3 regions of the Ruminococcus sp. 5_1_39BFAA genome follow, and region 3 is predicted to be linked to each of the others. Evidence: riboswitches for the same ligand, from Rfam matches in the RefSeq annotation. Region 3 holds a riboswitch; each other region holds the start of a gene.

Region 1 (10,957 bases), on a different contig from region 3:
CCGATGTCCGAAGCGCCACTTTTTTGCCCTTCTTAATGGACAGGCTGTTCTTTTTTATAGTCACTCCCTTTGTAGCTGAGACTACCTTCAGCTTTTTGGTCGTAACTGCTTTTTTCTGTACTGATACCGTAACGCTTACCGAACGACCGTAAGATGTTTTTGCTGTAATCTTTGTTTTTCCGGTTTTCTTTGCAGTAATCTTGCCGTTCTTGGATACGGTTGCAACCGATGTTTTGCTGGATTTCCAGGAAACAATTTTTTCGCCCGCGTTAAGACCGCTTACCTTAATGGCACTGGTAGATTTTTTTACCTGCAGCGGCACGGAAACAGCATTCATCTCTAACTTCGGAGTTACGGTTGGCTGAGGAGTCGCGGTGGGTTCCGGCGTCACGGTGGGCTTCGGTGCTTCCGTTGGTGCAGGCGGTGTCACGCTTGGTTCCTCTTCCGGCTTCTTTTTCAATGCTGCAACTGCATCCCGGATTGCCTTTGCCATGGCATCTACCTTTTCCTGCTGGGAAGCATACAGTCCGGTCTTTACATTATTCTTTGCAGTTGTTACCTCTGCCGCAGTGGCTTCTGTATAGATGCTTAAATCCTCCGGAACAGTTGCAAGCGCTGCATCCACTGCCGTATAATCTGCTTTGCTGCTTTCGTCGATCACAAGGGTTCTGTCTGCCTTGTTATAACTGAATATTCTTTCATACCATATGTCATTTTTCACGGAATGGAAAGAGATTACAGTTGGATCGTCGAGTATGCTATGGATACTGGCATCGTTTCCTGTACCTACAATATTTTCTACTGTAAAATGGAACTTCTTATCCTCAGAAAGGTCGATGGTCTCCTCTGAGTCTTCTGCTTTAGCAGCCGTTCCGATAAATGCCTTGTCAAAGGATGTGCTTCCCATTGTTACATCGGAAGTAATCTGATAACCATTGCTGTGTGGTCCTCCCACGATCGTCAGATCAGCTTCTTTGACTAAAAACATTTTCACATTATTTGTAACTGTAAGATCAAACGTTTCCTTGTAATCGCCGCTCTCCAGTGTCAGTGCACTCTGGTCCAGACGAAGGTATCTCGGATACCACCAATGGCCATCCTTTTTATGGGAATTGGACAAAGCCTGGATCTGCATATAACCGTCGTCTGCAGAAATCGGGATGGCAAACTGATATTTTCCATCAAATCCCTTTCCGTCAGCTCTCTTACTGCCCACAATCCATTTACTGGCGTCATCTCCGGTAGCTACCGCTTCCTCATAGGTACCTTTGAACAATTCCTGATATCCTGTGCCGCTGAGCGTCACATACAGGAACTTCCCGCTCGCATCTTCCATAATAAAGGCATCTATTACTTTAAACATCGCTGTCGTGTTGGTTATGGCAGAGTCCGCAATGGGAGTGCACTTTGGCTCATCGATGGTGTTTGTCACCGTAAAGGCGATCTCCCCCTTCATGGATGTGGAATAGGCAGCTATGTACATGGCTCCGTTTAAATCAACCGGGACATTTGCGAATTCAGAATTTCCACTGGTGTTGGTCTTTTCATAAGTCTGACCATTGGTACGGATACTGGTATAGCCAGTACTTTGCACCATAACCGTTGCTACTGCCTGCCCGTTTTTCACAGTCACGTCCTTTAAAGACCATGGCTTCTGACGGGAAGAATTACTCTTTCCCTTGCTGTACTCACTGCTTAAAGCAGGGCTTGTAGAAGCATCGTAGATACCGTCCGGCAAAGTTGTGGATGTATCAACCTGTTCCAGCACCTTAAGTCCCCAAACCGCAGTCTCCAGATCACGTCCGTAGGACTGGCTGCTTTTATTTCCCATATCCTCGTCCACTTTTTTCTGATCCTCAGTGCTGAGCTGATTATAAGCAGCAAGTGCAGCTTCGATATCCTGACGCTTTTCTTCTGTAACATTGCTCAACTCGGGCAATGCTCCAATCAGTGCCTCTACCGACTCTACTGTAGGTGCTTCCGCTTCACTTTCAGATTCAAACACCTCTGCCTGTCCTGTTTCTGAATTCTCCGCAAATTCTTCCGGGGCATCTACAAATTCTTCTCCAAGGGTGTCTGCTTCTTCCGTAAACTCTTCACTGACGGCTGCCTCTGCTTCTTCCGCTATAGTGCCTTCTGCTGCGGTCTCCTCCGCAACAAACTCTTCCCCACATACCACATTTGCGGAAATGGCGGGAGTTGTTGCCAGTGTAGCTGCAATAAAAAGTGATAACAGTTTCTGCTTTCTCAATTTCATTTCATCATCCTCCTCTTTTTATATGAGCCTCTCCATCCTGTTCCGCACCAGTTGGCCAGGTATCATATTATGTTTTTCTGCCATACAAAAACGCCCACCCCCAATGAGAGTAGACGCTGTTTGCATGAAAAATTTACTGTTCAAAAAACAGTTCGTATTTTCTGTAAATGCGTGCTTTCTTCGGAAGCCATTTACCAACACTCTCAGCAGGTTTCCTGACTCACAGTTCATCGTTCGATCATTCCTTCTCACGTATACACGCAATGGATTACATGATCTCGCTCCCTGTTTACAGTGACCGGATCGTTTAGGATTCGCACCTAATTCCCTTTTAAACCAGCAGACCTTTGCTCTGCCAGTCACTGAAAGTACTTAATCGATAGATAGTATAGCAAACAATATCTGATAAATCAATACTGTACGCTAATTTTCTCCTGTATCCCGTATTCTCGTATTCTTTCAACTTCTCGGATGCGCCTTCATGTACACATCGCGCATCTTGCTCATATTCATACTCAGATAAATCTGTGTGGTGGAAATGTCGGAATGACCCAGCATTTCCTGAACGCTCTTGATATCGGCTCCGTTCTGCAGCATATGGACTGCAAAAGAATGGCGAAGCGTATGAGGTGTGATGTCCCGCTTGATCCCGGCATCGTCTGCATAGCCCTTCAGCATCTTCCAGAAGCCCTGACGACTCATCGCCTTACCTGAACAATTAGTAAACAGAACCTTTTCACTATCTTCCTTCACAAAAGCATTCCGTGCCTTTTCCATATAGAGAAGCAGCGCTTCCCTGCACACATTCCCAATAGGAATGATCCTCTCCCGCCCGTTCTCATGGCAGGTTACATACCCAAACTGCAGATTGGCATCCTGGGTTTCCAGATGGATCAACTCGCTGACTCGCATCCCTGTAGCATACAAAAGCTCCAGCATAGCCTTATCACGGATTCCCTTGTGTGTTGAGAGATCCGGCTGCTGCAAAAGTGCATCCACTTCCTGAACCGTAAGGATCTCCGGCATCTTTTTCTCCACCTTAGGCGGCTTCAGCCCATCTGACGGGTCCTTTTCGATCTTTTTTTCTTTAAACAGATATTGAAAAAAAGCTCTCATGGATGCTACGCTTCTGGAAATCGTGGAGGATGCAAATTTCTCTCTCCCCATATAATCCAGATATCCCTCAAGATCCATTTCCCGGATATCTGTAACCTCCCGAATCCCTCTTTCGCTTAAAAACGATTCCATTTTCTTTAAATCCCGCTGATAGGATACTTCCGTGTTATGGGATGTCTTTTTAGCATTGTGCAAATAAGTAATAAATTCCCGTATGTCTCTTTCCATTCTTTTTACTTCCTGTCTTTATAGATTGTAAAAAGTAATTCTTTTGTAACCTTCTCCGTTACTGATCCTTCAAAAATGTATTTGTATTATACTTGGAAATTGACATAAAATCAAACCCTTTTTTCGACGAAAAATCCCTTAAAATCAGGCTTTTCGACCCCAAAATACCAAATGTCGGCAAGTCTTATGGTAACTGCCACTAGATGTGGTAGAAATATCCCTTTAAAAAAATTTCAGGCTGTTTAAAATTTTTTCTACCACCCATGGATTTATATAACATTCCAGAACCATTCCTCCGAAATACACTGCAATACATGCCAGGGAACGCATTGTAAACCGGTAAATCTTCTGTGGGAAAATCCCATGATTCTTCCACATTCCCATTGATTCTCTATAAACCATATCCATAGTCACAAACATCACGGGAAGATAAACAAGATATTGCGGAAACAAAAGCCCAAGCCCTACCACTCCTCCTGCAAGTCCAAACTGCAGAATGGACATGGCAAAAAGAGCCCCCAGCTCAACTCCCGCTGCAGTCATTCCCAGCACCGCCATCGGCACTCCGAAAACAGTAAAACCGCACAGGATACATAACAGAAAATACCCGCCCCTCATTCTCACAATTTCCAGCAGATATTCCACTCCCGATACCTTCCGGCTTCCAAAGGCCCCCAACAGATATACGGATGCCATCGCTTTCTGCTTCCACTGCAGCTTCCATGCCAGATTCGGCAAAAGCATTCCCAGCAAAAAACCACACAGAAACAGGATTTCTGCCGGAAGCCTTCCCCTTTCATTTTTACCCAAGCTCTTTCTTCCCATAAATTCACCCTGTACCATTCTACGTCAGGGGTTGGGCATTTATACATATGTGCACGGCAAAAAGCCGTATGGAAAAAATTTTCCATACGGCTCTATTTTCATATGAATATGAAGATGTAGTGTTCCTCCGCTTACTTAGCGTAATCAACGGCCCTGCTTTCACGAATGACATTGACCTTGATCTGACCCGGATATTCAAGCTCTGCTTCAATCTGTTTGGCGATATCCCTTGCCAGAAGAACCATATCAGCATCCGAAACATGATCCGGAACAACCATAACGCGGATCTCCCTGCCTGCCTGGATGGCATAGGATTTTTCCACGCCCTTAAACTGATTGGTGATATCCTCCAGTTGTTTCAAACGGTTGGTATAAGTCTCCAATGTCTCTCTCCGGGCGCCAGGACGGGCTGCGGAAATGGCATCGGCGGCCTGCACGATACAGGCAATCAAGCTTTCCGGCTCAATATCTCCGTGATGAGCACCAACTGCATTGATCACAAGAGCTGACTCTTTGTACTTCTTACAGAGATCCACACCGATCTGGATATGCGAACCTTCTACTTCATGGTCAATCGATTTACCAATGTCATGGAGTAATCCGGCACGTTTTGCAAGACGGACATCCACACCCACCTCTCCGGCAAGGATACCGGCCAACTGTGCCACCTCAATGGAATGCTTCAGGGCATTCTGTCCATAACTGGAACGGAATTTCATTCGTCCAAGTAATTTCAGAAGCTCAGGATGAATGCCATGGACACCTACGTCCATCGCCGCAGTTTCGCCATCCTCGCGAATCTGCGTTTCCACTTCCTTCTGAGCCTTTTCAACCATCTCCTCAATTCTGGCCGGATGAATACGTCCGTCCACAATCAACTTCTCCAATGCTACCCTTGCTACTTCACGTCGAATCGGATCAAATGCTGATAAGACAACTGCTTCCGGAGTATCATCAATGATCAGGTCAACACCTGTCAATGTCTCCAGAGTACGGATATTCCGTCCCTCACGGCCTATGATACGTCCCTTCATTTCATCGCTTGGAAGCTGTACAACAGAAATAGTAGCCTCGGAAACGTGGTCTACCGCACATTTCTGAATGGCGTTTACCACATACTCTTTGGCCTTTTTTCCGGCTTCTTCCTTTGCTCTGCCCTCAAGCTCTTTGTAAAGTCTGGCAACATCCACCTTTACATCGTCTTCCACAGATTTGAGCAACTCTTCTTTTGCCTGTTCGGAGGTCAGACCGGAAACACGTTCCAGTTCCTGTACTCCTTTCAGCTCGAGTTCTTCCACTCTCTTTTCTTTCTTCTGCAATTCAGCGAATCTCGCTGTGCATTCTGCCTCACGCTTCTCCACTGCATCCGCTTTCTTATCTACGGATTCCTCTTTCGATAAGACACGTTTTTCATACTTCTGCAGTTCGTTTCTCCGTTCCTTGGTTTCTTTCTCCAGTTCATTTTTTGTCCGGAGAGATTCTTCCTTTACTTCCAATAAAGTTTCTCTTTTTTTCGTTTCAGCTGCCTTCAAAGCTTCATCTATGATGCCTCTGGCTTTTTCCTCCGCTGAGCCAATAGTTTCTGCGTCTTTTTTGACTTTATTCTCCACAGCAACTTTGCAAGTAATAGGAACTGCAATAATGAGCGCGACTACCACAGCGACAACTGCCACAATGATTGTTGTCACAGGAGCACCTCCTTATTATTAAGTTTTCATTGTACAAATACAACAATACAAGTTTATCTGTTTTTGAGAATTATGTCAAGTTTTTCTATAGAATTGTTTTACATTTTTTGTGTCTGCAGCACGGAAATGTCCATTTCCTCCAGCACATGCGCAATATCTCCGTATGAAAAACCGCGTCTTGCAAGATATCCGTACAGACGCCGCATTTCTTTCTCATCCAGAACGCTTCCGGCTTCATACTTTTTCTCCACAGTTGCCCGAAGTACGGCCTGCTCATCCGGTTCCATCACCTGGGCAGCTCTCTCCCATGCCTGCTGTGCCGTCTCTCTGTCCACACCTTTTCCTGCCAGCTCCTGCAGGATCTTCTGGCGGCTCTTTGTCCCCATTCGGTAGGAGATATAATTCTCCGCGTACCGGTCATCATTGAGGTATCCATAGGAGCGCACATATTCCATGGCATCCTCCACTGCCTCTATGGAAAAGCCTGCCTGACGCAGACGGTCAGACAGGCCCTTTTCCGTTCGGTCCATATGTTCCAGAAGCAGCATGGCTTTTCTTCGTGCTGTTTTTTGTTCTTCCGGTGTCAATGGCATGGTTTATACCTCTTCCGCAGACTCTTCCGACTGGAAAAGACTTTCCTGCACAGGCTCCTCTTCCTTTTCAGCAGCCTTCTTTCCTGCCTTTGAAGCCTTTTTCTCCTCTTCCGGAATGCTTTCCTCCTCAGGCAGAAGGTGATAATGAATGCGCACCTTCTTTTCGATCTCGTCACAGATATCCGGGTGCTCTTTCAGGAAAAGCTTGGCATTCTCACGGCCCTGGCCTATTTTATTTCCCTCGTAGGCATACCATGCACCGCTCTTATTTACAATGGAATTCTCTGCAGCCAGATCCAGGATATCTCCCTCTTTGGAAATACCTGTACCGAACATGATATCAAACTCAGCCTGCTTAAACGGCGGGGCAACCTTGTTCTTAACGACCTTGATCCTGGTATGGTTTCCTACCATCTCACCGCCCTGCTTCAGGGTTTCCACACGGCGTACATCAAGACGAACAGAGGAGTAAAATTTCAAAGCGCGGCCTCCTGTGGTAGTCTCGGGATTACCGAACATGATTCCTACCTTTTCGCGGAGCTGATTGATAAAAATAACCACGCAGTTTGACTTGCTGATCACGGCAGTCAGTTTACGCAGGGCCTGGGACATCAGTCTCGCCTGCAGACCTACATGGCTGTCTCCCATATCTCCATCGATCTCAGCCTTTGGTACCAGGGCAGCAACGGAGTCCACAATAATAATATCCACTGCACCGGAACGCACCATGGTTTCCGTGATCTCCAAAGCCTGCTCGCCGTTATCCGGCTGGGATATGTAAAGGTTCTCAATGTCTACGCCGATATTGCTGGCATATACCGGGTCCAGCGCGTGTTCCGCGTCAATAAAACCGGCAATACCGCCTCTCTTCTGAACCTCTGCCACCATATGCAATGCAACTGTGGTCTTACCACTTGACTCCGGTCCGTAAATCTCTATAATACGGCCCTTTGGAACGCCGCCCACGCCAAGAGCAATGTCAAGGCTCAGGGACCCTGTAGGAATGGCTTCCACCTGCATATTCGCTCTGGATTCCCCCAGTTTCATCACAGAGCCTTTGCCGTACTGCTTTTCAATCTGTCCAAGGGCAGCCTCCAGTGCCTTTTTCTTATCATCATTTATCATTCTATGAAATTCTCCTTATCTTTATATTTCTGTCATCAGCGAACCTATGTTCGTGTTTTCTGTATTACATAGTATTATAATTTGCACCGGATGTCAAGCACTTCCTTAAAATTTGCCGGAATTATCGTTCGACAAAGTAAACCGTTCCGGCCCCGGCTGAACATCTGCTCCCAAGCCGTTTCTGCGGAAAAAGGGCACCGCCATCCGGCAGTGCCCTTAATACTCTGGAATTATGCTTTTTCTTATTTTGGCTTAAATGTGATCAGCCCTGGCTCAAAACACTTCGCACATGGTCTACCTCTTCTCTGGTGGCCTTTGCTGCCGGAACGTAGTAACCCTTTGCCCGTGCGATCTGGTAGATTTCTTCCTGTGATGTCTCACACTGATTGCGCATCTGTTTTAAGGTCTGTTTTAACTGCGGATTCTCTGTCTGGGTGATCATCTCGCCGTAGCGTGTCAGCTCGCCGTTAATTCCCACCAGGGTATCTGCTACCATTGTTTTTTCATTCATCTTCGGCACCTCCTACTGTAAAAACTGCATTAACTGCTGCTTGCTCTGCATTGCGGACTGGGCAGATTTCTGGAAAAACTGCTTTACCTCCATGTCCGTAGCCTGCTGTGCGTAAGCATCCATCTTACAGTGAGTTGTCTCAAAGCCGCCGATCAGATGACGCAGATTCTGTAAATCTAATTCTGAAATTTCTGTCATGATACTACCTCCTTAATCATTATACAATAGATAGTATCTCTGAAATTCCAGATAATATACTCTACTTATCTCCGATCAGCCAGTTGTACATCTCTTCGTACTGGCGTGCGGAATTTGCCCATGAGAAATCTTTTGCCATAGCACGGTCTATCATCTTATTCCATTCACGCTTCTTATCATAGTAAATGCTCTCTGCGTAGCGGATCGTGCTGAGCATTTCATGAGCATTGTAGTTGCAGAAGCTGAAACCTGTACCGGTTCCTTCGAACTCGTTATAAGCTTCTACCGTATCCTTCAGACCGCCTGTTTCTCTGACGATCGGAAGTGTTCCGTAACGGAGGCTCATAAGCTGGCTCAGTCCGCACGGCTCAAACAGGGACGGCATCAGGAACGCATCTACGGAACCGTAGATCCTGTGTGACAATCCTTCGTCATAGTAAATCTGGGCAGAAACCTTGCCATGATACTTCCAGTCAAAATGACGGAACATATTTTCATAGCGCTCGTCTCCTGTTCCCAGCACTACAAGCTGCACGGCATCCTGACACAGCTCATCCATAATATAGGCGATCAGGTCAAATCCTTTCTGGTCAGTCAGACGTGATACGATACCGATCAACATGGTCTTCGCATCCTGCTCAAGTCCCAGATCCTTCTGAAGCTGAAGTTTATTCTTTACCTTTTCCTTACGGAAGGTTGTTGCATTATATTTTGCATTCAGGAAAATATCTGTCTCCGGGTTAAAGTCATCATAATCAATACCATTGACGATACCTCTGAGGCTTGCCGCACGGGCACGGAGCAGTCCGTCCAGTCCCTCGCCGTAGAACGGTGTCTTGATCTCTTCTGCATAGGTATCGCTCACTGTGGTGATGGCATCCGCAAATACAAGACCGCCTTTTAAGAAATTGCCGTCCTTATATGCTTCCAGCTTGTCCGGAGTGAAATAGTAATCGGAAAGTCCGGTAATACTCTGGATTGTCTTTACGTCATACACACCCTGGAATTTCAGGTTATGTATGGTCATGATCGTCTTGATCCCCCAGAAGAACTCGTTCTGCTGGAAGGAATCATGCAGGTAAACCGGAACAAGTCCTGTCTGCCAGTCATGGCAGTGAATGATGTCCGGACGGAATCCAATGACCGGAAGTACGGAAAGAACTGCTTTTGAGAAAAATGCAAATTTTTCCAGATCCCACGGTGCGCTGTCATATGGCTTCGGTCCGCTGAAATAGTATTCGTTGTCAATAAAATAAAACTGGATGCCGTCATACTCCATCTGCAGGATTCCCACATAGCAGTTTTTATATCCCAGATCCATGTAGAAATGTGTGACGTATTCCATTTTATCTTTCCATTCCTGTTTCATACAGGCATATTTCGGCAAAATAACACGAATGTCAAAATACCGCTTGTCAAAGCATTTAGGCAATGATCCCGCTACATCGGCCAATCCTCCTGTTTTGATAAACGGCACTGCCTCTGATGTTGCAAATAGGATTTTCTTCATCCTTAAACTCCCTCCTTAGTAATTTTGCTTACCCTTAAGGACTCTGCCTGAGTGTTTCAGGCAGTAGCGAAAACCTTCCGCCTCACTCCTAATTTATTTCATTATACTCCAAAAATATACTATTGGAAAGCCCGATTTTTATATTCCAGTCTGATTTTATCGGCAATAAGGGCAATGAATTCAGAATTCGTAGGCTTTCCCTTTCCTGTACTTACCGTATAACCGAATAATTCGTCAATCGTATCCATTTTTCCGCGGCTCCACGCAACCTCGATGGCATGGCGGATCGCTCTCTCCACACGGCTTGGCGTGGTCTGATGCTTTTTCGCAATGGTGGGATACAGGATTTTTGTGATTGAATTCAGCATTTCCATGTCATTAACCGACAGGATGATAGCATCCCGCAGATACTGGTAGCCCTTAATATGGGCGGGAACGCCGATCTCGTGGATCACGTTTGTCACATCCGCCTCAAGATTTCCCTGCGTCAGAGAAACGTTCTCCTCACGGGGCATCTGACGGCTGATCTCCCTCATCTTTTTCTCCCCGATCCGGCGGATATGCTTGATCCTGTTCAACAGCATCTGATTGTCAAAGGGCTTCAGCATGTAATAATCCGCCCCGAGACTGAACGCATCTTCCGTGATCCGCTCCTGTCCCACAGCAGACACCACAATAAAGGAAGGTGTCTTTTTTACAGTAGTGTCATGAGAAAACCGTTCCATGACGGAAAGCCCATCCACTTTTGGCATGATGATATCCAAAACTACCACATCCGGTTCCTTTTCTCTGATTATGTTACAGATTTCTTCTCCATTATGTGCTTTTCCGACCAGCTTAAGGTCTTCATCTTCTTCGATCATGCGACCAAGTACTTCTACCATTTTCTCGTTATCGTCTGCAATT
Region 2 (10,957 bases), on a different contig from region 3:
ATTCCATCATTAAGAAAAAGATGTTAGAGATATTCAAGGAATAATTCAATGAAAGTCAAAATGATGCAGAAACTGCTGTAACTAATTATGGCTACAGCAGTTTTACAAATTCTATTTCACATGGATAAAACAGGACTATTTACATACCGGCATATAGATATATGTATTTTCTCCCAGATAACGCTCAAAATTGAATTTGCTTTCATCATATTTCCATTCGCTGTTATCAAGCCATTCTGTATAAATGTATTTCCATGTTTTCTGAATGTTAGCATGTAATTCATTCACATCTTTTGCCTGCGGAACAGTAAATACAGCATATTCCGCTTCCGGGATATGAATAAGAGACATACCTTCCGGTACATAGTCAGTGTTTTTTACGATAGGTCCGAAATAGTAGCAGAGTTCTCCGGTTGTACTGTCTGGATGAAGCCATGCTCCAATCTCAGAATATCCGTCATAAGTCAGCTTCTGGTAATCTTCCAGACTTACAGAAGAAAAGTCCTTTCCAAGCCAGTAAGCAGTGTTGCTTATAAAGTCAAATTCACCTTCCGGTTTGGCAAGGCAGTAACATGCTGCTGTAAAAGCATCCATTTTTTTGATTTCCGGTTTCATCATAATCCTCCATTTTTTATATTCGGTAGGAGACATTCCGTATTGTCTGCGAAATGCTTTGGCAAATCCGGATTGAGTATCAAACGCATATTTGCAGGAAACATCCATAACGCTTTGTCCATACAAAAGATCTTCAGCCGCCATGGTAAGACGAAGATTTCTGATATAAGCTCCTACAGAATAACCGGTAACATTGGAAAAAACATGACAGAAGTGATACAGGGAATAGCCTGATTCTGATGCCAGTTCTTCAGCAGTAATCGGTTCTGTAAGATGTTCCAGAATATAATTCTTACTTTTTTCAATACTTTCCAGATAAGTCATATTCTTTGCCTCCTGTATTTACTATAGCAGGAACAAGGATTATTTGCGCGTCCGTACTTGCGATTATTTCCAGATAGAAAATTCAGGTTCTCCTTCCAGATATTCTACATTCAGTTCATTTTCCTGACAATATTTATCCATAACAGAACCTTTGTAGCATCGGATCGTAGTCTGGCGATTGATAATTTCTTTTCCTACAAATTCCGGATTGTGTCTGATTTCCAGATATTTCAGGCGATTGCATCCATGAAATGCCTGGCTTCCGATATGCTTTACTGAGGTTGGCAGAACGACAGAGATCAATTTTGTGCATTTGAAAAATGCTGCTTTTCCAATATATACCAGAGAGTCCGGAAGATGAAGTTCCGGAAAACCGCAGAAATAAAATGCTTCCTCACCGATGTATTTCAGATTCTTTGGAAAAGGAAAGTTTTCCAGATTTTTGCATCGATAAAAGGCTCTGCTGTGGATTCTCTGTACGCTGTCCGGTAAAACCAGAGAAGAGAGCGCATTGCAGTTTATAAACGCTCCGGGTCGAATTATCTTCAGTTTACTGTCGGATGGAATAGTGATATTATGCAGCATGCCGTTATAAGCAAAGAGACCATCCGGAATAATAGTCACAACAGATGGGAGAGTAGCCTTTTCAAGTGTGAGGCATCTTGCAAATGCTCCAATACCAAGTTTTACTACTCTTTTTGGAAGATGTGCTTCTTTCAGACTGGTACAGTTGAAAAAAGCTTTCTCTTCGATTACACGTAAAGAATCCGGGAAAGAAACGCTGTTTATTTTCCGTTTATTTGAAAATGCTTCTGCTTCAATGACCGCAAGATCAGAAGGAAGCTGTATATCACGCTGAACATAACGGGAGACATTATCGGGCGAGATGGTAAGTCTATTGGTGAAAATTTGTGTTGTTACAGCCATAAAAACTCCTTTGTATAAAAAGAAACGGGTCTTTTTTCGCTTTAAGCAGATGGCTGGCTTGTGTAAAACATACACTTACAGCAACACAATAGCTCAGGATTTTCACCTGTATTTCCTCTTGGCTGTTGTATGAACGGATCGTATGGATACAACAGAACTTAAAACCGATATTTTTTCAATTATTTAATTATGAATAGCATTTAGTCTTCAAGATATTCAACGGTTAATTCATTATCCTGACAATATTTATCTACTACAGAACCTTTATAACAACGAATAGCAGCAGCACGGTTAATGATCCATTCCCCGATAAACTCAGGATCATGACGTATGGTAAGCGTCTTCATTCTGTGGCAGCCGTGAAAACACCATTTGCCGATATGTTTGACAGATGTCGGAAGTTCTACATGAACCAGATATTTGCATTTGAAAAATGCGCTTTCCCCCAAATATTCCAGAGAATCAGGCAATTGCAGATCTTCGAGACCGCAGAAATAGAATGCAGAATTACCGATACTCTTTAAATTTGGTGGAAAATGTATCTCCCTTAGTTCTTTGCAGCGATAAAATGCACGACTTCTGATTTCAAGAAGACTGTCCGGAAGATTCAGTTCTTTCAGAGAATCACATTCAAAGAAAGCACCGGATCCGATGGTTTCTGTCTGGCAATTTTCCGGAAATATAACCTTTTTTAAACGACGGTCACTGTTAAATACTTCGTCTTTCAGATCACGGAGCATAACCGGCATAGTTACACTGGAAAGTGCCGGACATTCAGCAAAAGCGTACACACCAATCTCTGTTACGCTGGCAGGAAGGTTTATTTCTCTCAGATAGGTAGATTTATAAAATGCCCTGGTTCCAATCGCTTCCAGATTCTTTGGAAAATCAATCGTATAAATTGTGTGATTTTTATAAAATAACTGAGACGGAATTTTTGAGACGGAATCCGGCAGTATGGTATGTTTGGCTACATATTTGGCAACATCTTTATGGGTTAGAATATCACATTTTAAATGGGGGGGACACACTGACGGGGATAACATAAAAAACTCCTTTACGAAAACTGTTTTATTGTTTTCCTGTAAAGGATAAAAGATGGGTATACACATGACCATCAGGTGGTTAAACTATCGAATAAATACAGGAAAACTCCGGTAGAGATGTAATTGTGACCTCTATACATACACGGAGCGATTCGCACATCAAAAGAAAACCACCTCCCATTTTCCTATTACGTGTAGTATATGGTAGTAGCTTTAAGCAGGTATTCTGACTCACGCAGTAACGTTATATCTCCCTTCTCATGGACGACCACAATGGATATGAGGTATAACTGCACGTTTACAGCAGCACGACTGTTCCGGATTCACACCGGATTCCCTCTAAGCCGCAACAGTGGGATACCCCACAGTCTTGGAACTTAAAACCGATAGTTGTATAAAATAATATTAAAATTTCCTTAATCATACATGAAATTACTGAAAAAGGCAATATTATTTGACAAAAAGTTTTTGGCGGAGTATACTCATATAGATAATATTGTGATTTTATGTGTTATTCATATGTGGGAAAGCTTCAGCGAGCAGATGTGATTTCTGCACAGGTGTGTGCGCAGCCGTATAGTCGGCGAGCTGGGGTTTTTGGTATAAGACGAGGTGGTTTCGCACGAGAACGCCTGTCAGGTAATGTAATTTCTTCCAGGGGATTACATTACCTTTTTTTTGCGTTAATTTTTATCAGAGCATTCTTAAAACAACAGGAGAATGAAATGGAGACAAAGGCAAAAAAGCGACTGTTCAATGGGATTATGATACTGATACTCATTGTTCTGGCAGCGGCAGGTGTGTTTACAGCGGGAAAGATTCAGGGATGGTTTGGCGGTTCGAAAGAGACTATTCTGACCAGCAAAGCGATAAAAGGTGTTGCCGATATGGAGCGAAAAGGAATCGGATATATGCTGGATTCCGATGCTGCACTTCAAAAAGGCGATGCAATTGCAACCAGAGAAGGAGCACAGGCGGAATTGCTGATCAAAGAGAAGGGCAGTCTTGTGTTGAATGAAAATACAGAAATCGTTCTCACAGAATGCAGTACAGAGTCTATGATGCTGGAATTAAAGAGAGGCGAACTCTTTGCAGATACAGTGGCATATGAAGGCACATTTCAAGTATGTCTAGGAGAAATGAAAGCAGAGCTGACAGGATGTGTTTTCTCTGTGGATGTACAGGAAGAAAAAAGCAATATCTATGTATACGCTGGGAAGGCAGAGATTCATCTGGCAGATGGTACAGAAAAAACAGTAGATGCAGGAAGCATTCTGATGGTTGAGAAGGATACTGTCTGTCAGTCGGAAGAGTTGCAGTCAGATGTTCTGAGTGATTTCCTTCTTGGCCGGTTACAGAACTGTATAAGTGCAGAACAGCTTTGTTTTACAAGTGCGGAACTTCAGAAACTACAGGAAGAACGTACGAAAGAAAAACATGCAGTGGCAGAGGAAAAGCTGAACGGACACCAGACTGCAGAAAAGGAATGTACCGTTACCATTCTCTGCAATACTATCCTTGACAACATGGATCTTCTGGATGCAGGAAAAGAAGCATACGTACCGGAAGATGGTGTGATCCTTGCAGAAACCATCGTAGGATTTGAAACAGGTGAGACAGCGTTTGATGTGCTGAAACGGATCTGTGAAAGTATGGACATTCAGATCGAATATTCCTGGACGGCAGTATACGACAGTTATTACATTGAAGGTATCAATCACCTGTATGAGTTTGACTGCGGCAATGAGTCCGGATGGATGTATAAGGTAAACAACCAGTTTCCGAATTACGGAAGCTCCGGCTATGAGTTACAGGATGGAGATCAGATCGTGTGGCAGTACACCTGTAAAGGATTCGGAGCAGATGTGGGGGCAGAACAGTGAAAGACAGATTTGCAGCATATCATCCAGTGATCAATTTTACATTTTTCATCGGCGCGATCATATCAGGAATGTTTCTGATACATCCGTATTTTCTTCTGTGTTCCGTGATACTGTCAATGGTTTACTACCTGATTGTAAGAGGAAAAGCAGGACTGCCGTTTGCAGGCGGGATGGTGTCACTTCTGGTGGTGTTATCCGTACTCAATCCATTATTCAACACACTGGGAGAACATGTTCTGTTTACATATTTTAGAAGACCGTACACAATGGAAGCATTGTTTTACGGAATGGCGCTGGCTGCGGTAATGGTATCCATACTTAGTTGGTTTGCATCTTATAATGCAGTGATGACCAGTGACAAGTTTCTGTATCTGTTTGGAAGAATGGCGCCATCGGTTACGCTGATCCTGACGATGGTACTTCGTCTGGTTCCCTCTTATAAAGATAAAGTGATCCAGATGAACGGCGCCAGACGATGCATTGGAAAAGGGGCAGATACAGGTACCGCAAAAGAAAGAACAGAGCTTGGAATGGTATTGTTATCCTCTTTGATGTCCTGGGCACTGGAGGGCGGTGTCGTTACAGCAGACAGCATGCGAAGCCGTGGATATGGGTGCGGAAAAAGAACGTCCTTTTCTTTGTATCGGTTTGAAGGCAGAGATAAATGGATGATGGCACTTATGATATTGTTTCTTGGTATGGTGGTGTTTTGCTGTACAAGAGGAGCAGCAGATGTTACTTATGTTCCGGAATTTCAGATTAAAGGATTCGAGGATCCTTATCTTGCGACAGGGCTTTTGGCTTATACAGCATTTCTGGCGATACCGTCAGCAGTAAATATTTGGGAGGAACTGAGATGGCGCAGTTTGAGATCAAAGATATGAGTTTCTATTATCCGACAGACAAAAAGAAAGCAGCTCTGGCGGGAATAAACTTAACCATTGAACAGGGGCAGTATGTAACTGTGTGCGGCAGGAGCGGAAGTGGAAAGACCACACTTTTAAAGCACCTGAAAAGTGTGCTGGCTCCGCACGGAAAACTGACAGGAGAAATCCTGTTTGAAGGAAAACTATTAAAAGATGTGGATCTGCGTACCCAGTCCTCAAAAATCGGTTATGTCATGCAGAATCCGGATAATCAGATTGTGACAGATAAAGTATGGCATGAACTGGCCTTTGGTCTGGAGAGCCTTGGGGTAGATCAGAAAACGATCCGCCTTCGTGTGGCAGAAATGGCAAGCTATTTTGGTATCCAGAGTTGGTTCCATAAAAATGTAAATGAACTGTCCGGAGGTCAGAAACAGCTTCTGAACCTGGCATCTATCATGGCAATGCAGCCAAGCGTTCTCATTCTGGATGAACCGACCAGCCAGCTTGACCCGATTGCAGCATCAGATTTTTTAAATACGGTAAAAAAGATTAACCGTGAACTGCGGACAACAATCATCATTACCGAACATCGGCTGGAAGATATTTATTACTGCTCGGATAAAGTAGTTGTAATTGAGAATGGAAAGATCATTGCAGAAGATGAGCCGCGCAAGGTCGGTGATTATCTGCAGAAAGAAAATAATGAGATGTTTGTGGCGATGCCGACACCGGTACAGATCTACTATGGAGTACAGGAAGGGCTGAAAAATAGTCCGGAAATAACTGCGGTAACAGGAAAATGTCCGCTTACCGTAAGAGAAGGTGCAGAGTGGCTGGATGAATTGTTCAAAACGAATGTGCCGGAGCATACGTCTGTGGATAAAGAAGAAAGCAGGATAGATCCGGATAATGTCACAGATGCGGCAGTGCTGGTGAAAGAAGCCTGGTTCCGGTATGAGAAAGACAGTCCGGATGTGCTCAAAGGCATCACACTGCAGGTTCCGAAAAATACCCTGTATGCAATCGTCGGAGGAAATGGTACCGGAAAGTCCACTACTTTAAAAACAATTTCAAATATCTGCCGTCCGTATCGCGGCAAGGTACTGATCAATGGTAAGAAGATTGATAAGTACCGTTCCGGTGAACTGTTTAACGGTGTACTTGCCATGCTTCCGCAGGATCCACAGAGTCTGTTCGCCAAAAAGACCGTGAGAGAAGAACTGGAAGAGATGGTATCCGGTAAAAAAGAGGATCATCAGAAAGAAATCGGGGAGATTGCAGACCTGTGTGATATCACCCATCTGATGAAAAGCCATCCCTATGATCTTTCCGGAGGAGAACAGCAGAGGGCAGCGCTTGCCAAAGTTCTTCTGACTCATCCGAAGATATTGCTTCTGGATGAGCCGACTAAGGGAATCGACAGTTTCTTTAAATTAAAATTTGCTGAGATTATGGAGCAGTTAAAAGAACGCGGAGTGACGATCATCATGGTATCCCACGATGTGGAGTTCTGTGCAAGATATGCAGATCTGGTAAGTATGTTTTTTGACGGTGGTATCGTGACAACCAATACCCCAAATGCATTTTTCTCAAAGAACAGCTTTTATACCACAGCAGCCAACCGTATGAGCCGCCATGTGTTCAGCAATGCAATAACGAATGAGGATGTGATTACATTATGTCAGAAAAATCTGTAAAAGCAGCGAATCGGAAAAAACATACCTGGATCAGTATCTCAATGATCGCGGTCCTGTTTCCATTATTACTGATCGTATCCAGATATTTTGGAAACCGGAGATATTATCTGTTCAGTCTTTTATTTATCATCTTTTCCATGATTCCGTTTTTCCTGAGTTTTGAAAAACGCAAACCAGAAGCACGTGAGATTGTAACACTTGCTGTTATGTGTGCAATCGCAGTAGGTTCCCGTGCGGCATTTGTGATGGTACCTCATTTCAAACCGATGGTGGGTATTATCATTATCACCGGTATGGCATTTGGCGCAGAAGCCGGATTTCTGACCGGAGCAGTCAGCGGCTTTGTCAGCAACTTCCTTTTTGGTCAGGGACCATGGACACCGTGGCAGATGTTTGCCTACGGTATCGCCGGTTTTCTGGCAGGACTGCTTACAAAGGCAGGGATTCTCAAACAGGAGAAAAAAGTACCGGCAGCAATCTACGGTGGAGCCGTAGTATTATGTATCGTTGGTCCGTTACTGGATACGTCCACACTGTTTACTGTAAGTGCAGTGATCACAAAAGAAGCTGCAGCGGCAACCTACCTGTCCGGATTACCGGTAAACGCCATTCATGCAGCAGCTACATTTATTACCGTTCTTGTACTTGGTAAACCGGTTCTGGAAAAACTGAACCGTATCCGTATGAAGTATGGCATGATGGAAGAGGAAGAAGTATGAGATTCGACAGCTATCATCCGATGATCAATTTCATATACTTTACTGCAGCGATCATCTGTGCGATACAGTTTCAGCATCCGATGTTCCTGATGATTTCCTATCTGGCAGCGTTTCTCTATTCCGTAAAACTGAACGGGAAGAAAGCACTGATCTTTAATCTGTGCCTGATACCGCTAGCAGCAGCGTATACCGGATGGTATGCTTATTATAATCATTTTGGTGTTACCGTTCTTCGCCTCAATATGATCGGGAATCAGATCACACTGGAATCAATCATAACAGGAATGGTAAGAGGAATCACAGCAGTCACTGTGATCATGATTTTTACCTGTATCTTTACTATCGTATCTGCAGATAAGATCATCTATCTGTTTGGCAGGATTTCACCGAGACTGTCCCTGTATTTATCTGTCCTGCTCAGATTTGTTCCAAGAGTGAAGCAGAGAGCAAAAAGGATTGAGCTTTCCAGAAAAGGAATTGGAAAAGGCTGCCTGCAGGGGGATATCCTGCAGAAAATCCTGCATACCTGTGGATTTCTTTCCATCCTGATCACATGGACACTGGAGGACTTTGTGGAAAGTGCAGCTTCCATGAAGTGCAGAGGATATTCCTTAAGAGGAAGAACAGCATTTTCTATCTATCGCTTTGACAACAGAGACAGAGGATTTGTGATCGCTATGTTTGCCTGCCTGATGGTGTGTGCAGCAGCAGTATTATTTGATCAGACAATGATTACATACAGACCGGAGATTATCATGAACCGGATCACCCCGATATCTTATGTGTTTTATGGTGTGTATGCTCTGTTTTTATTATTGCCGATGATTTTGCAGGTGATCGGTGAAAAACGTTTTGAAATAAAAGGTTTGACATTAACTGTAAGATGACTTACAATACATACAGATGAAGTCGTGAGAATTTTATGCGGATGACGCATAGGAAGCAGGTGAGAATCCTGCACAGGAACGCTACTGTGTGATGTGAAAACATCGAGTCAGATCTATTCTCATGATGGATGTACATTACTCTTCGGACTCAAGAGGTACAGTGGTCGATTATTTGGTCATGCCTTTTTGTCCGGCATGGCTTTTTTGTGTTAAAGGAAAGTTCTCCGAATTTTCCTTTAACACAAAATATTATGCACACGGGCACGTATGGAAAATGTTGCTGCGCAACCGTGCCCGGCGCGGTAAAAAAATGTGCTTCATATACGAAAATGAAGACCGCGGGGATGTGCGAAGCACATTTTTTTATTTGTTAAATCATGGAACTTTAAAATTGTAAGTCTTTAAAATCACTCTAAACACCAGATGAGAAAACTGCTGTGTTTGATTATCGCCTGTCAGCATGGCAGGTTCTCTGAGGAGGATGAATTGGAGTGAGAAATTAATTATAAAAAAATTATATATGAACTGTAGACAGAAATATTTTCTGTTTTATGGTTGTGTACAGGCCCATCAGGAACAACAGTATTTTTCGCTGACTGTTGGGGACAGAGAAATTGAAAACATTATGATATTGGTGAAATTCCAAAGCAAGTGCGTACGTTCCCGTAATAGCCGGGGCATGATGGTTTCCTCTTTTTAGATATGAATCTGCGTACATGGATGTCTATCAGATAACGAAAACTTAGGAAAGTTAGCGTTATCTTTTTTATTTGCAAAAAAACATTATAAGCAAATAAAAGCTGAATGGACTGTGCGCGTATAGATTTATAAAACTATTTAAAAGGAGGAAAAAATATGAAAGCGAAACAAAAGCTGTATCGGTTTTTGTGTATCCTGCTTACATGCATGATGGTGCTGAATGCACCGATGTCTGTACTGGCATTTGAAGATGTGCAGATCTTGGATGTAGTGGAAGAAGCAGAAATCGTGGCAGGCGAAGAATTTTCATCTGATGAAGTGGTATTTGCAGATGAAGAAGTGGTAGAGGAAGTAGTAGAACCAGAGGAACAGGTTCTGGATAACTCGGCAGATGAATTAAGTCTGTTTGAGGATGAGAGTCCGGAACTTGGAGAAAGTATTGAGATTACAAGTATCGAAGAAGTTACAATTGATACGATGGAACTGTTTGCAAGTGGAAATGATGCACCGACAACAGAAATCCCGTTCACAGTATCTGTAAATGGAGAGACAGTAGAACTGGAAGATGGCGGCGTAGATGAGAGTGACAAAACGCAGTATTGTGATGTTTCTGCACCGAAAAAAGTAATCGCAAAGGTACCGGCAGGAACAACATCAGTAACGATTGCAAATGAAACAGCAAACATGATGATCATGGATACGCCATGGCATAATTTCCTGGATACAGGTACAAAGAGCTATACTGCAGAAGTCGGAGAAGACGGAGCAGTATACTGTATTCAGGCAGGAGAATACTATCATCTGTATATTGAGGTAGAAGAAGCGGAAGAAGCGAAACTGACAGATGTAAATCTGATCGTACCGGAATCCCTTACAGCAGAAGCAGATGGTGTTACATACAAGTATGTAACAGGTGAAAGATGTACATTCAGCTATGAAACAGTACCGGCAGGTCTTGAGACAACTCAGAAATGGAACCTTCAGGATACTAATGGAAATAAACTTAACTGGGAAACACCAACTATGAGCTGGACATTTTCAGGCGGTGAGTGGACATTAGAACTCAGTGTTACATATGGAGAAGATACCATCACAAAGACAATCTACCTTAAAGAAGGTGGAGAAAGCGGAGAAGGCGGAGAGACTCCGGATGCACCGACAACGGAAATCCCGTTCACAGTATCAGTAAATGGAGAAACAGTAGAACTGGAAGATGGCGGCGTAGATGAGAGTGACAAAGCGCAGTATTGTGATGCTTCTGCACCGAAGAAAGTAATCGCAAAGGTACCGG
Region 3 (10,957 bases):
TGGCTCCGTACCGCCTTCCTCGCATTGCAGGGCTGTGGCGTATGTGCCTGCCAATAATTTTTTCCCGGAACCCGGGTCTCCTGTTAAAATATAGGAATGGGATACTTTTTCCGTCTCGATGGCATTTTTTAGGTGCCTGATTATTTCTTCGTGCCCGATAATATTATTAAAGCCTACCATGAGAATCACCTCGTCCTATCGTAATCTGTGCAGTCCGCGTTGCATCGCTCAAGAGCTTACAGCGTTTTGCTTTCCTGGATATTATAACACATTTTAAAAAGTAACTAAACCTATTTTTTTACTGTTCTTATATAGTTAACAATTTCCTTAACACAATCATCCAGGTTATCGTTCTGAAATCTTTTCCAGATGCCTGCTTTCAGAATATTTTCCTCTGAAAAGTCTCCCTGGTCAGCCAAAAATCTCCGGCAAAGCTCCTCATATTTCGGCTTGTTCTGGCTCCTCTCGCGCTTTACAGCACGTGCAAGGCGCTCGCCATCCTCTACCTCGATATAGATGGGACATATTGCGCTGTCACCATAGTATTTTTTCAGTTTTATATAGGATTCCAGTGTACCGATTCCCAGATAATCAGATTCCTGTAATTTTACCTGCCCATCATCAGCCGTGAAATAGGTCCAGATTCCATGGATGGTCTTATACGCCCTTGTCTCAATCAGATTTCCTTTTCTACGGAACTCCTTCAGTTTTTTTTCGTCAACAAAAAAGTACTCTTTTCCATCCTCTTCTCCCACACGGATCGGACGGGTAGTGTAAAGTATCATTCTTTTCAGATTCAATTCCTGATTCTCCGCGAGGCGGGAATAAATGTTATCTTTTCCCGACGCGCTCTTTCCCATAATGTAAAAAATTTTTCCCATAAGGGATTTACTCCTTTACTGTACGGATCGCCGTATTTGTATTGTCGCACAGGCCTTGTAAATTCAGCCCCTGCTCCATGTATCTTCTCACATTCCGTATAAAAAGTCCAGTAATCTGTTCACCCGGAACAATGATCGGAATTCCCGGCGGATACAGATAGGCAAACTCCGCTGATATTTTCCCTACGCTTTCTCCTATGGGACAGGATACGGATTCCGCTTCCATGGCCTGGGCAATAGACATCACGCTTTTCATCGGAGGAAGTTGACAGAAAATATGGGATTCTTTTTGTGTTATCTCTATTTGCTTTAACGATTCCTCTTTGTCTATCTCTTCAATAGCTTCACAGAGACGCAAAAAACCTTCCCTGGTGTCACCTGCTGCCGCCAAAGCGAGCACATAGTTTTCAGTGCTCATTTCTATGTTTATATGATATCTTTCGTACAGAATCCGACCCAGTGCCGGACCGTTTAGACTGCTGTTTTCCGTGCTCAGAATCAATTTTGAGCGGTCATGATCAAAAACGCCCGGAATCATTTTTATTTCCTCGGGCTTTACCAATTGGACAAAGCGGCATTTTTCCAGACGTTCTCTTGCCGCAGAAAGATTTTTTGTAACGCCCTCAAACATTTCCATGCCTTCCCGCTCCATCTTATCTACACAGGCATCAATGCTTGCCATGAGAATGTAGGATGGACTGCTGCTCTGATAAATTCCCATAAAGCGTTTTACTTTTTCTCTGTCAACTCTGTTGCTGCAAATATGCAGGACTGCTGTCTGAGTCAGGGAAGGAAGCGTTTTGTGTAAGCTTTGTATTACTAAATCCGCACCGGAATCAACAGCAGATACAGGAAAATAATCCGAATAACGAAAATGTGCTCCGTGAGCCTCATCCACAATAAGAGGAATGCCGTAGCCGTGAGCAATTTCAGCGATTTTTCTCACATCAGAAACAACTCCGTCATAGGTCGGAGACGTAATCAGTACGACCTCAATATCCGGATTTTCTTTTAAATATTTTTCCACATCTGCAGCGCAAATTCCGCCATTTATCCCCAAAATGGAATCTGTCTGTGGATAAATGTATGTGGGAATCAAATCCCTTAAATAAATCCCATGATACACCGCCTTGTGACAGTTTCTGGCAGTCAGAATCCGGCCCCCTTTTTTTACAGATGCAGAGATTGCGGAAAGAAGAGCTGCCGTACTGCCGTTCACACTAAAAAAGCTTTCTCTGGTACCGTACAGCTTTGCCAGATTCTCCTGTGCTTCTTTTATGATTCCCTCCGGATGATGAAGATTGTCAAATCCCTCAATCTCCGTAATATCTCGGTCAAATGGAAAGCTTCCGTCCACAGAAAGAGGATTACGTTTGTGTCCCGGCATGTGGAACGGATAGTAATCCTCTTTGCTGAAATTTTCAAGTTCTTTATATAATCTTTTCATATTTTTGTCTTTTCCTGATCAGCAGTTTATATATCATTTATTATAAAGCAATGGCTGCTGAATTGCTATTGAAATTTTGTATCTGTAAAAAAACCTTATCTGTATTTTTACTCCTCTTGCGGAAGTTAAACATTTACAGATAAGGTTTCTTTTTATCATATCACTGCCGGGTATTTTATTTACTGCAGGAGAAGAGCCATTCCTGTATGGATTCCAGCGAATACGCATGAATCCATGTGTTCATATGGTATGCCCCCGGAAATACAGGACCGCTTTCCGGCAATACACTGTCCCCTTCGAACCAGGTAAAGAATATATGGCTGTCGTTTTTCCTGATTTCACGTACTGCATCATTTTGGCTTTCAATCGGTGCTTTGGCATCTATGTGGCCTCGCACAACGATTCCCCCGTTCTTTTCCACGCTTTCCATACATGCACCCATGATCGGAAATGCCTTTTCATCCTTCTCAGATACCAGGATCCACAGATTCTGATCCTTTACTGCACCCATCCGTTCCGGATTCCACTGTCCTGCCACCATAAAGCTGCCTGCGAAAAGATCCGGGTACCGTAAGTTTAATTCGCAAAGCATCATGCACCCCATAGATTGTCCTGTTCCGTAAATCCTTGCAGTATCTACCGGGTAATTTTCGCATAATTCCCTGACCAGATCTACGGTAGCATCCGCCTCCCATGTCACCTGATATTCATCGTTTGCTGTTTTTCGCGGATAACATGGAGCCAGAACAAAACAAGGACGTTTTTTCTGACTTGTCTTCTCTGTCCAGGTTACTGCCCCTGTCCCCTGAGCCAAGGGCGCAAGCTTATCATCGGAACAAGATCCCATATCGTGCATAAAAAGCACCAACGGATATTTTTTTCCTTCTTCTTGATTTTCTGGTTCATATAACTGATAATCCAGATATTGTCCGTTATCCATCTGATAGCGGAATAACCGGAATTTATCTGCAAGTGTATCAACAACTTCCGTACTTTGAATGGTTATGTTCTCAGGTATATATCTGATATTCAAAACCGGATGTTTGATTCCGGTTCGGGCATCGCGGCCTTTGCCGACCATATATTTTGTACCTGCCTCTTTATCTTTGGGGTCCAGTTCCAATAGGATGTACTTTCCGGAATCCGATTTTTCACCTGTCTTTCCGGTATCATTCACATATACCTGCAATATATTTCTTCCATCTACTGCAAAATTATTCGCTGTAATTTCTTCGCTCTTCACAGATTCATTCATTTCAATTACAGCGGCAGTTACCTTTTGTCCTTCTCCAAAAATTTGGCAGACTGCTTTTGCTTTTTTCATCTGTTTCATTCCTTTCATCCCCTACACAAATGCTTTTTAATAGTTTCTAGTTTTTCTGCTTCAAAGTCTTAAAAATATTTATGATCAATACGATTCCAATCAGGAATGTAAGCAGGTCAGATACCGGCATAGAATAAAGAACTCCATTCAATCCAAAGAATATCGGAAGAATTACCGCCCAGCCAACGCCGAAAATAACCTCTCTTATCATAGACAGTACAGAAGACTGAAAAGCTTTTCCCAAAGACTGCAGATAAATAAAAGTTCCTTTATTCACAGTAGCCAGCGGAAGCATGCAAAGATATGTACGAAATGCCTTAATTGCAAAGTCTGTATAATACTGGCTTTCATTTGCAGCACCGAAAATACCGATCAACTGCATTGGAAGTATTTCCACGATCAGCAATGCAATAAATCCCACTACAAACTCTGCAGTCAGCAGCAACTTAAATAGATCAAGCGCACGGTCCATACGCTTTGCACCAACATTGTATCCTACGATCGGAATACAGCCTGCAGCCAATCCTACTGAAATTGAAATCACGATCTGGAAGAATTTCATAACAATTCCAACAACTGCCATTGGAATCTGTGCATATTCAGCCTGGCCGAAAATCGCATCCAGAGCACCGTATTTTACGATCATATTATTGATTGCAGCCATAGATGCCACCAGGGATATCTGGGACAAAAAGCTGGTAATTCCCAATGGCAGGAATTTTCTCATCAATCCAGCAAATAATCCGAAGCTGCTGCGCTGGATTTTTATTGCCTTCATGTGAAACAGGTACCAAACAGCAAGGATTGCTGTCAGAATCTGACCGGCAATTGTTGCAACTGCTGCTCCCATCATTCCCCATTTGAATACAAATATAAAAATCGGATCAAGGATAATATTCACAACAGCCCCAGCTACCGTGGAAACCATTGCAAATTTGGGGCTTCCGTCTGATCGGATGACCGGGTTTAAGCACTGCCCAAACATATAAAATGGTATGCCAACGGAAATCCAGGTGAAATACTCTTTTGCATTTGCAAAGGTTTCTTCATTAACACGTCCGCCGAAAAATGTCAGTATTGAATCCTGAAAAATGAAATAAATTGCAGTAATAATGGCACTCACCAACACACACAAAACGATCGAACATCCAATGCTCTTATGCGCATCTTCTTTATTGTCCGCACCCAGGCTGATACTTACAAATGCACAGCAGCCATCACCGATCATAACAGCCAGTGACAAAGCAACGATCGTCAAAGGAAACACTACATTATTAGCAGCATTGCCATATGAACCCAGATATGTTGCATTTGCAATGAAAATCTGATCTACAATATTGTAAAGTGCAGCAACCAACAATGAAATAATACACGGCACTGCAAATTTTCTCATCAATGTGCCCACTTTTTCCGTTTCTAAAAATGCGTTGGATTTCTGTTCCATAACTTTACACTCCTCAATAATATTCTCACCAGTTTCTATCCCGTTGTGCGGATATGGCTGCAATTCGCTTCGCTCTACAGCTCAGCTTTTTTTTATTATAATTTATGAAAAATTAACGAGCAATTCTATTTTTTCAGATATTAATTCGAAATACGCATTAATCATTTTTGTATAAAAAGTGTGCGCCTTGGCGCACACTCGCATAATATAAAAAGACGGAGATCATCAAAACGAATCTCCGTCTTTCGATAAACTGTTTATACTTTAAAGCGGTACCCTACTCCCCAAATGGTTTCGATATACTGTGGTTTGGCTGTGTTAAATTCGATTTTTTCTCGGATTTTTTTGATATGAACTGTGACTGTGGCAATGTCTCCCACGGATTCCATATCCCAGATTTCCCGGAAAAGCTCCTCCTTGGTGAAAACCCTGTTGGGATTTTCGGCAAGGAAGGTCAAAAGGTCGAATTCCTTTGTGGTAAAGGTCGTCTCCTCTTTATTTACCCACACACGGCGGGCTGTCTTGTCTATTTTGATTCCTCTGATCTCGATGATATCATTTTTCTGCACATTAGAACCGATAAGACGGTTGTAGCGCTCCATATGAGCCTTAACGCGCGCTACCAGCTCGCTGGGACTGAAGGGCTTTGTCATATAATCGTCTGCACCAAGACCAAGACCGCGGATCTTATCAATGTCATCCTTCTTTGCGGAAACCATGATGATCGGTGTGTTTTTTTCCTGGCGCACCTGACGGCAGATATCAAATCCATCCACCTCCGGAAGCATCAGATCCAGAATGATCAGGTCGAATTCCTCATTCATGGCTTTGTCCAATCCCACGTCTCCCCTGGTTGCAATCTCAACTTCAAAACCGGATAATTCAAGATAATCCTTCTCCAGATCTGCAATGGCTTCTTCATCTTCAATAATCAGTATCTTACTCATTTCATTGGTACCTCCTGGTATTTTCTAAGAACAAAGTACATGATAGTGCCGATTTCCTCCCGGCTGGTAGCCCATACCTTTCCGCCGTGATCCTCGAGAATTTTCTTCACAATGGAAAGGCCGATACCGCTTCCGCCTTTTGATGAATTTCTCGACACGTCCGTTCGGTAAAATCTGTCAAAGATATAAGGCAGATCCTTTGGACCGATTCCTTTCCCGTTATCCTCTATTTCTACCTGGATAAAATCTCCCACATCCTTGATCCGAATCTGGATGATTCCCCTGGATTTATCCATATATTTAATGGCATTGCTGATGATATTGTGGATAACACGGCGGATCTGCTCTCCGTCTGCTATAACAAGAACGTTATTCTCCACGTAATTGGCATATACCAGTTCAATGCCTTTTGTTTCCATTTCCAGACCAACCTCTTCGGCGCAGTCTCCGAAATAGTCCTCCACATTCAGTTTACTGAAGGTATAAGGGATGCGGTTGGTGTCAATCTTGGAGTAAAAGGTCAGCTCATTGATCAGATGATCCATCTCATTTGTTTTGTTGTAAATTGTCCGGACATAACGGTCCATCTTTTCCGGTGTATCTGCGACACCGTCCATAATTCCCTCTACATAGCCTTTTACGGCTGTAATAGGGGTCTTTAAATCATGGGATATATTACTGATCAGTTCCTTATTTTCTTTTTCTATAAGGCTTTTTTCTTCTGTAGATTCCTTAAGACGGCGGCGCATCTCCTCAAAGTCCTGGCAAAGCTCAGCAAATTCATCATTTCCCTGCACATCCAGCACAAAATCAAGATTTCCGTCTTTAATATTCTGCGTCGCTTTTTTCAGTTTTACCAGAGGAGTGGCGATACTGCGGTACACCCAGAGTCCCACGGCCAGCGCAGTAAAAATCAGGATTACAAATGCTGTAAAAAATAAATCCTTTGCCATCAGATTGATCCTGGCATTGCTGTTGGCAGATTCTGCAATAGAAATGTCGTAAACCTCTCCGTCTTCTCCTATTTCAGTCTGTATCTGCCGTGACTGGGACTGACTGAAGCCGTACAGAGTCGCTGCAAATAAAAGCAGCGGTACAAGAATTATCATAACAAAGCCGACTATGATTCTTGTCTTTAATTTCATAGGTATCTCCGTTCTTTCTTTTTTCCGTTACGGGCTTTTAGAGCTTATATGGGTATTATAGCATAAAGACGGAGGGGTATCTCTTAATTTTCTATTAAAAAAAGATGCGAGGGGCAATCTCGGAGAGCGAAGGCCGAATGCCCCCTCGCGCTCCCCCTGTTGGCCCGCTCGCAGTGGTTTTTTGTTGGTAATATTTTATATATATTCTACAGTGAAGCCGTTTTGTTGGCAATAATGGTCTGCTTTGCTGCCTTTATAGCAGCGGATTTTTGCGCTTCTGTTGATGATCCAGTCACCTATGTATTCGGGGTCGTGTGCGATTTCGACGGTTTTTAGTCTGTCGCAGCCGTGGAAGGTCCACTTTCCGATAACCTTTACAGTTTCCGGTATCCTGACGGATTCCAGTTTTCTGCATTTTAAGAAGGCACTGCTTCCGATCTGTTCAAGGCCCTCCGGGAATTCTATAGCTGTCAAGCCGCATTGGTAAAATGCGAACTCACCGATTTCTTTCAGTTTTTTCGGCATCCGGATATTTTCCAGTGCTATGCAGCGGTAAAATGCTTTGTCATCTATACATTCGATCCCGTCCGGCAATTCTACTTTTGTCAGACCTATACAATCGCTGAATGTTTCTTTCTGAATTTTGTTAATGGGACTTTTGGGATCAATACAAAAGTTTTCCATTCTCTTACAGCAGGAAAAAGCATTTTTCCCTATATACTCTAAAGTATCCGGAAGGGTCATACTCCGTAAATTGTAGCAGCTGCTGAATGCCGCTTTACGTAAGCATTTTATTCCCTGTGTCTCCACATTTCGTATGGCAGTACAGCTTTCAAAGCTGTTATTGCCCACCTCATTTACATTTCTGTCCAGCGTAATACTTCGCACTTTTATGTTGTTTTTAAATGCTTCATCTCCTATTTTCCTATACGGATTCCCAATTTCAAGCTGCCTTTCCTTATTCAGCTTTGCTTCTGACCTGCCAAATATGTAATCTTCTTTTGCACGCCATACCAATGTCTGTCCCATATTTTTCACCTCTCCTTATAACCTGCAGCAGAAAAAAAGGGTGCAATACTCTATCGATATTGCACCCTTTGCATTGACAAATCTAATGATCTATATCTCTGCTAATTACCTCCTGCTACCGCAATATCATAAATGGGGATACCTTTTGCGACTCACTACCAACTATCTGCCGTACACAAATAAAACAATATCCCACTCCATTTATCATTGCGTGTAATAACTGGTAGCAGCTTTAAGCAGGTCTCCTGGCTTATGCAATTACGACTTTTCCCTTCTCATACTTATGTACAATGGATACGAAAAGCCTAAACAAATACAGTAGCACGACTGCTAAGGATTCTCACCTTATTCCCTCTTAGTCTGACTAATATAAAATTGTCAGCCACTTAAAACCGGTAATTGTCTAATTACTATATCTCTATTCAATTGTTTCAATTATAACATACTTAAAAATATTTATCTACCCTGATTTTTATATTTTTTTCCATATACTGCTGGAATAAAAATGGCCGCAGCACCATATTTAAATGGTACTGCAGCCGCAATGTACTATTTTACAACAACCTTAACTTTCTTATAAAGACCGTTCTGTGCGTAACAGTATACGTTACATGTACCCTTTCCAACTCCTTTTATCTTTCCATTCTTGCTTACTGTTGCAACGGAAGGATTTGTGGACAGATAGCGAACAGCGCTCACATGATATTTCACTTTGCTTGCAGTATTTGTTACTGTTACCTTTAGCTGGCTGGTTCTGCCTTTCTTAAGGGAAACAGAAGATTTATTCACTGTGATCTTCTTTGCATTTCCATACTTACCGCCTGTTGTAACAGCGTGCATTCTTGCAGATTTTGCAACGGCAATATCTTTTCCGTTTTCTGTCTTATAAGCTACTACGTAATATTTATAGAAAGTAGCTTTCTTAAGCTTGGTCTGTTTCCAGCTAGTTGTGCTGCTATTGACTGTCTTCAAAAGTTTATAGGAATTTGCACATTTTGCGCCGTAAATCTTATAGCCGTCAATTCCCTTAAGCTTGTTCCATGTCAGGGCTGCATTTGTCTTTCCCGTTGTTACTTTCAAAATAAGAGTCTGATTTGCCGCTGCCTGGCTTGGAGTCGGTGTTGGTGTCTCGGTCGGCGCTGGTGTCGGTGCCTCGGTCGGAGCCGGTGTCGGTGCCTCGGTCGGTGTTGGCGTCGGTGTTACCTGACTCTTCTCTTCCTCTGTTAACTGTGCATCCGTCTTCACCTGAACCATCTCAGCCTTTGCAGCTTCTACGATCTCGTCAATCTCCTCCTGTGAGGAAGCTGCCACGATATCCAGCTTTGCAAGTGCAGTAATAAGTGCAAGCTTCTGCTGCTCAGCTTCACGGTAGTCGCTCATATTTACATATGTATCAAGAGTTGTTTTAGCTTCGTCCTTTATAGGCTGCAGTTTTTCCTCTGTCACCTGACTGTCTGTCTTAATAGAGCTGATCAGATTCTTTGCTTTTTCTACAGTCAGATCAATTGCTTCCTCGTCTCTTAAGCTTCCAAGCGTTTCCTTGAACTGATCCAGAATCTCTTTGATTACATCTTGCTGCTCCGGCGCATATTTTGTCCAATCAACGTATGCGTCCAATTCTTTTTCAGCATTTTCCCTGTTTTCCTCGACTTCCTGCAAATTGGTTATGTGCAGTTTGATCACCGGAAGCTGTCCCTCATAGAAGGTCTCCTGCCTATTTCCTACAATGAATATACCCTGTACTTTCATTCCGCCGAAATCAGCCCAATAGCTTCCGTCTGTCAGATAATAGGTTCCGGAAGGTGTTCCCGTCGGTACAGTAAAGGTTATACTCTGGTAACTTCCATTGCTGACCCTGTTCAAACCCGGAATATTTGTATTGTAGCTTATCTTCTCTTCCCAGATATTTGCTCCAGCTACTTCCTCCGGTCTTTCCAGATTTCCTAATCTTATGGTCACAGAGTCTCCATCGTAAATCTTTTCTGGGTTAATGGTTACAACCGGATTAAGCTGCTCTAATTCTTCAACCGTTACTTCGCAGTCTGCAGTTTCATCAAAGCCTTCCAACCGGACAGTCACAGTACAAGTGCCACCTTTAAACGCTGTGATCACACCGTCTGCACTGACTTCTGCTACGTTTTCGTCACTGCTTGTCCACTGGAATACTGCGTTTTCCTGAATGAAAGACGGTTCAACCGATACGCTCAGCTTCTCTGTTTTTCCAGTGTTCATAGTCACATTCTCTTTATCCAGAGTGATGGATTCCAGCTTGACTTCTTTTACTTCCACCTGGCAGGTATCCTGGATAGAGGGGTCAATGGCAGAGGTTACGGTAATGACTGCAGTTCCCGCCTTATTTGCAGTGATAAGACCTGTTTCATCTACGGAAACAACGGAATCATCGCTGGATGTATAGATAACCTCTTTATCTGTATCTAAAATCGTGGATGGCGTATATTCTACGCTTAATGCCTGTGTCCGTGTCCTGTACAGGCTGATTTCCTTTTCAGTAAAAGAAATTTTTGTAAGCGCCGGTTTCTTAACCTCTACTGTACACTGTACTTCCTGTCCATCGACTGTCGCGGTGATAATTGTGGTTCCTGCGAAAACTGCTGTAACCAGACCTGTATCGCTGACGGTTGCCACTTCCGGATTTTCGGACTTCCAGGAAATTTCCGTAACGGAAGCATTGTCCGGTGTCACAACTGCATTTAACTGTAATGTTTCTCCATATTCCAAA

What was found. A riboswitch is a leader RNA that binds a small molecule or an ion and turns the genes downstream of it on or off. The one in region 3 is predicted to bind cobalamin.
Region 1: linked by a shared signal. The riboswitch ahead of ACESZH_RS15590 (Ig-like domain-containing protein) and the one ahead of ACESZH_RS17855 (leucine-rich repeat domain-containing protein) in region 3 are both predicted to bind cobalamin.
Region 2: linked by a shared signal. The riboswitch ahead of ACESZH_RS01540 (leucine-rich repeat domain-containing protein) and the one ahead of ACESZH_RS17855 (leucine-rich repeat domain-containing protein) in region 3 are both predicted to bind cobalamin.

The regions. Positions count from the first base shown of each region.
Region 1 covers NZ_CAXSVO010000016.1:30,678-41,634, forward strand. The annotation lists gene ACESZH_RS15590 (Ig-like domain-containing protein) at 1-2,257, opposite strand, end outside; cobalamin riboswitch at 2,445-2,639, opposite strand; gene xerD (site-specific tyrosine recombinase XerD) at 2,717-3,601, opposite strand; gene ACESZH_RS15600 (stage II sporulation protein M) at 3,824-4,411, opposite strand; gene rny (ribonuclease Y) at 4,558-6,114, opposite strand; gene ACESZH_RS15610 (regulatory protein RecX) at 6,213-6,707, opposite strand; gene recA (recombinase RecA) at 6,711-7,832, opposite strand; gene ACESZH_RS15620 (spore coat protein) at 8,095-8,343, opposite strand; gene ACESZH_RS15625 (hypothetical protein) at 8,356-8,541, opposite strand; gene glgA (glycogen synthase GlgA) at 8,603-10,051, opposite strand; gene spo0A (sporulation transcription factor Spo0A) at 10,171-10,957, opposite strand, start outside.
Region 2 covers NZ_CAXSVO010000001.1:340,999-351,955, reverse strand. The annotation lists gene ACESZH_RS01555 (hypothetical protein) at 1-44, shown strand, start outside; gene ACESZH_RS01550 (helix-turn-helix domain-containing protein) at 136-939, opposite strand; gene ACESZH_RS01545 (leucine-rich repeat domain-containing protein) at 1,003-1,866, opposite strand; cobalamin riboswitch at 1,893-2,043, opposite strand; gene ACESZH_RS01540 (leucine-rich repeat domain-containing protein) at 2,067-2,912, opposite strand; cobalamin riboswitch at 3,111-3,308, opposite strand; gene ACESZH_RS01535 (DUF4430 domain-containing protein) at 3,638-4,795, shown strand; gene ACESZH_RS01530 (energy-coupling factor transporter transmembrane protein EcfT) at 4,792-5,679, shown strand; gene ACESZH_RS01525 (ABC transporter ATP-binding protein) at 5,652-7,361, shown strand; gene ACESZH_RS01520 (ECF transporter S component) at 7,343-8,080, shown strand; gene ACESZH_RS01515 (energy-coupling factor transporter transmembrane component T) at 8,077-8,967, shown strand; partial or broken gene ACESZH_RS01510 (hypothetical protein) at 9,823-10,957, shown strand, end outside.
Region 3 covers NZ_CAXSVO010000022.1:45,107-56,063, reverse strand. The annotation lists gene ACESZH_RS17890 (ATP-binding protein) at 1-180, opposite strand, end outside; gene ACESZH_RS17885 (guanylate kinase) at 291-881, opposite strand; gene ACESZH_RS17880 (aminotransferase class I/II-fold pyridoxal phosphate-dependent enzyme) at 889-2,328, opposite strand; gene ACESZH_RS17875 (hypothetical protein) at 2,504-3,661, opposite strand; gene ACESZH_RS17870 (MATE family efflux transporter) at 3,699-5,096, opposite strand; gene ACESZH_RS17865 (response regulator transcription factor) at 5,354-6,043, opposite strand; gene ACESZH_RS17860 (sensor histidine kinase) at 6,040-7,188, opposite strand; gene ACESZH_RS17855 (leucine-rich repeat domain-containing protein) at 7,384-8,217, opposite strand; cobalamin riboswitch at 8,435-8,622, opposite strand; gene ACESZH_RS17850 (Ig-like domain-containing protein) at 8,767-10,957, opposite strand, start outside.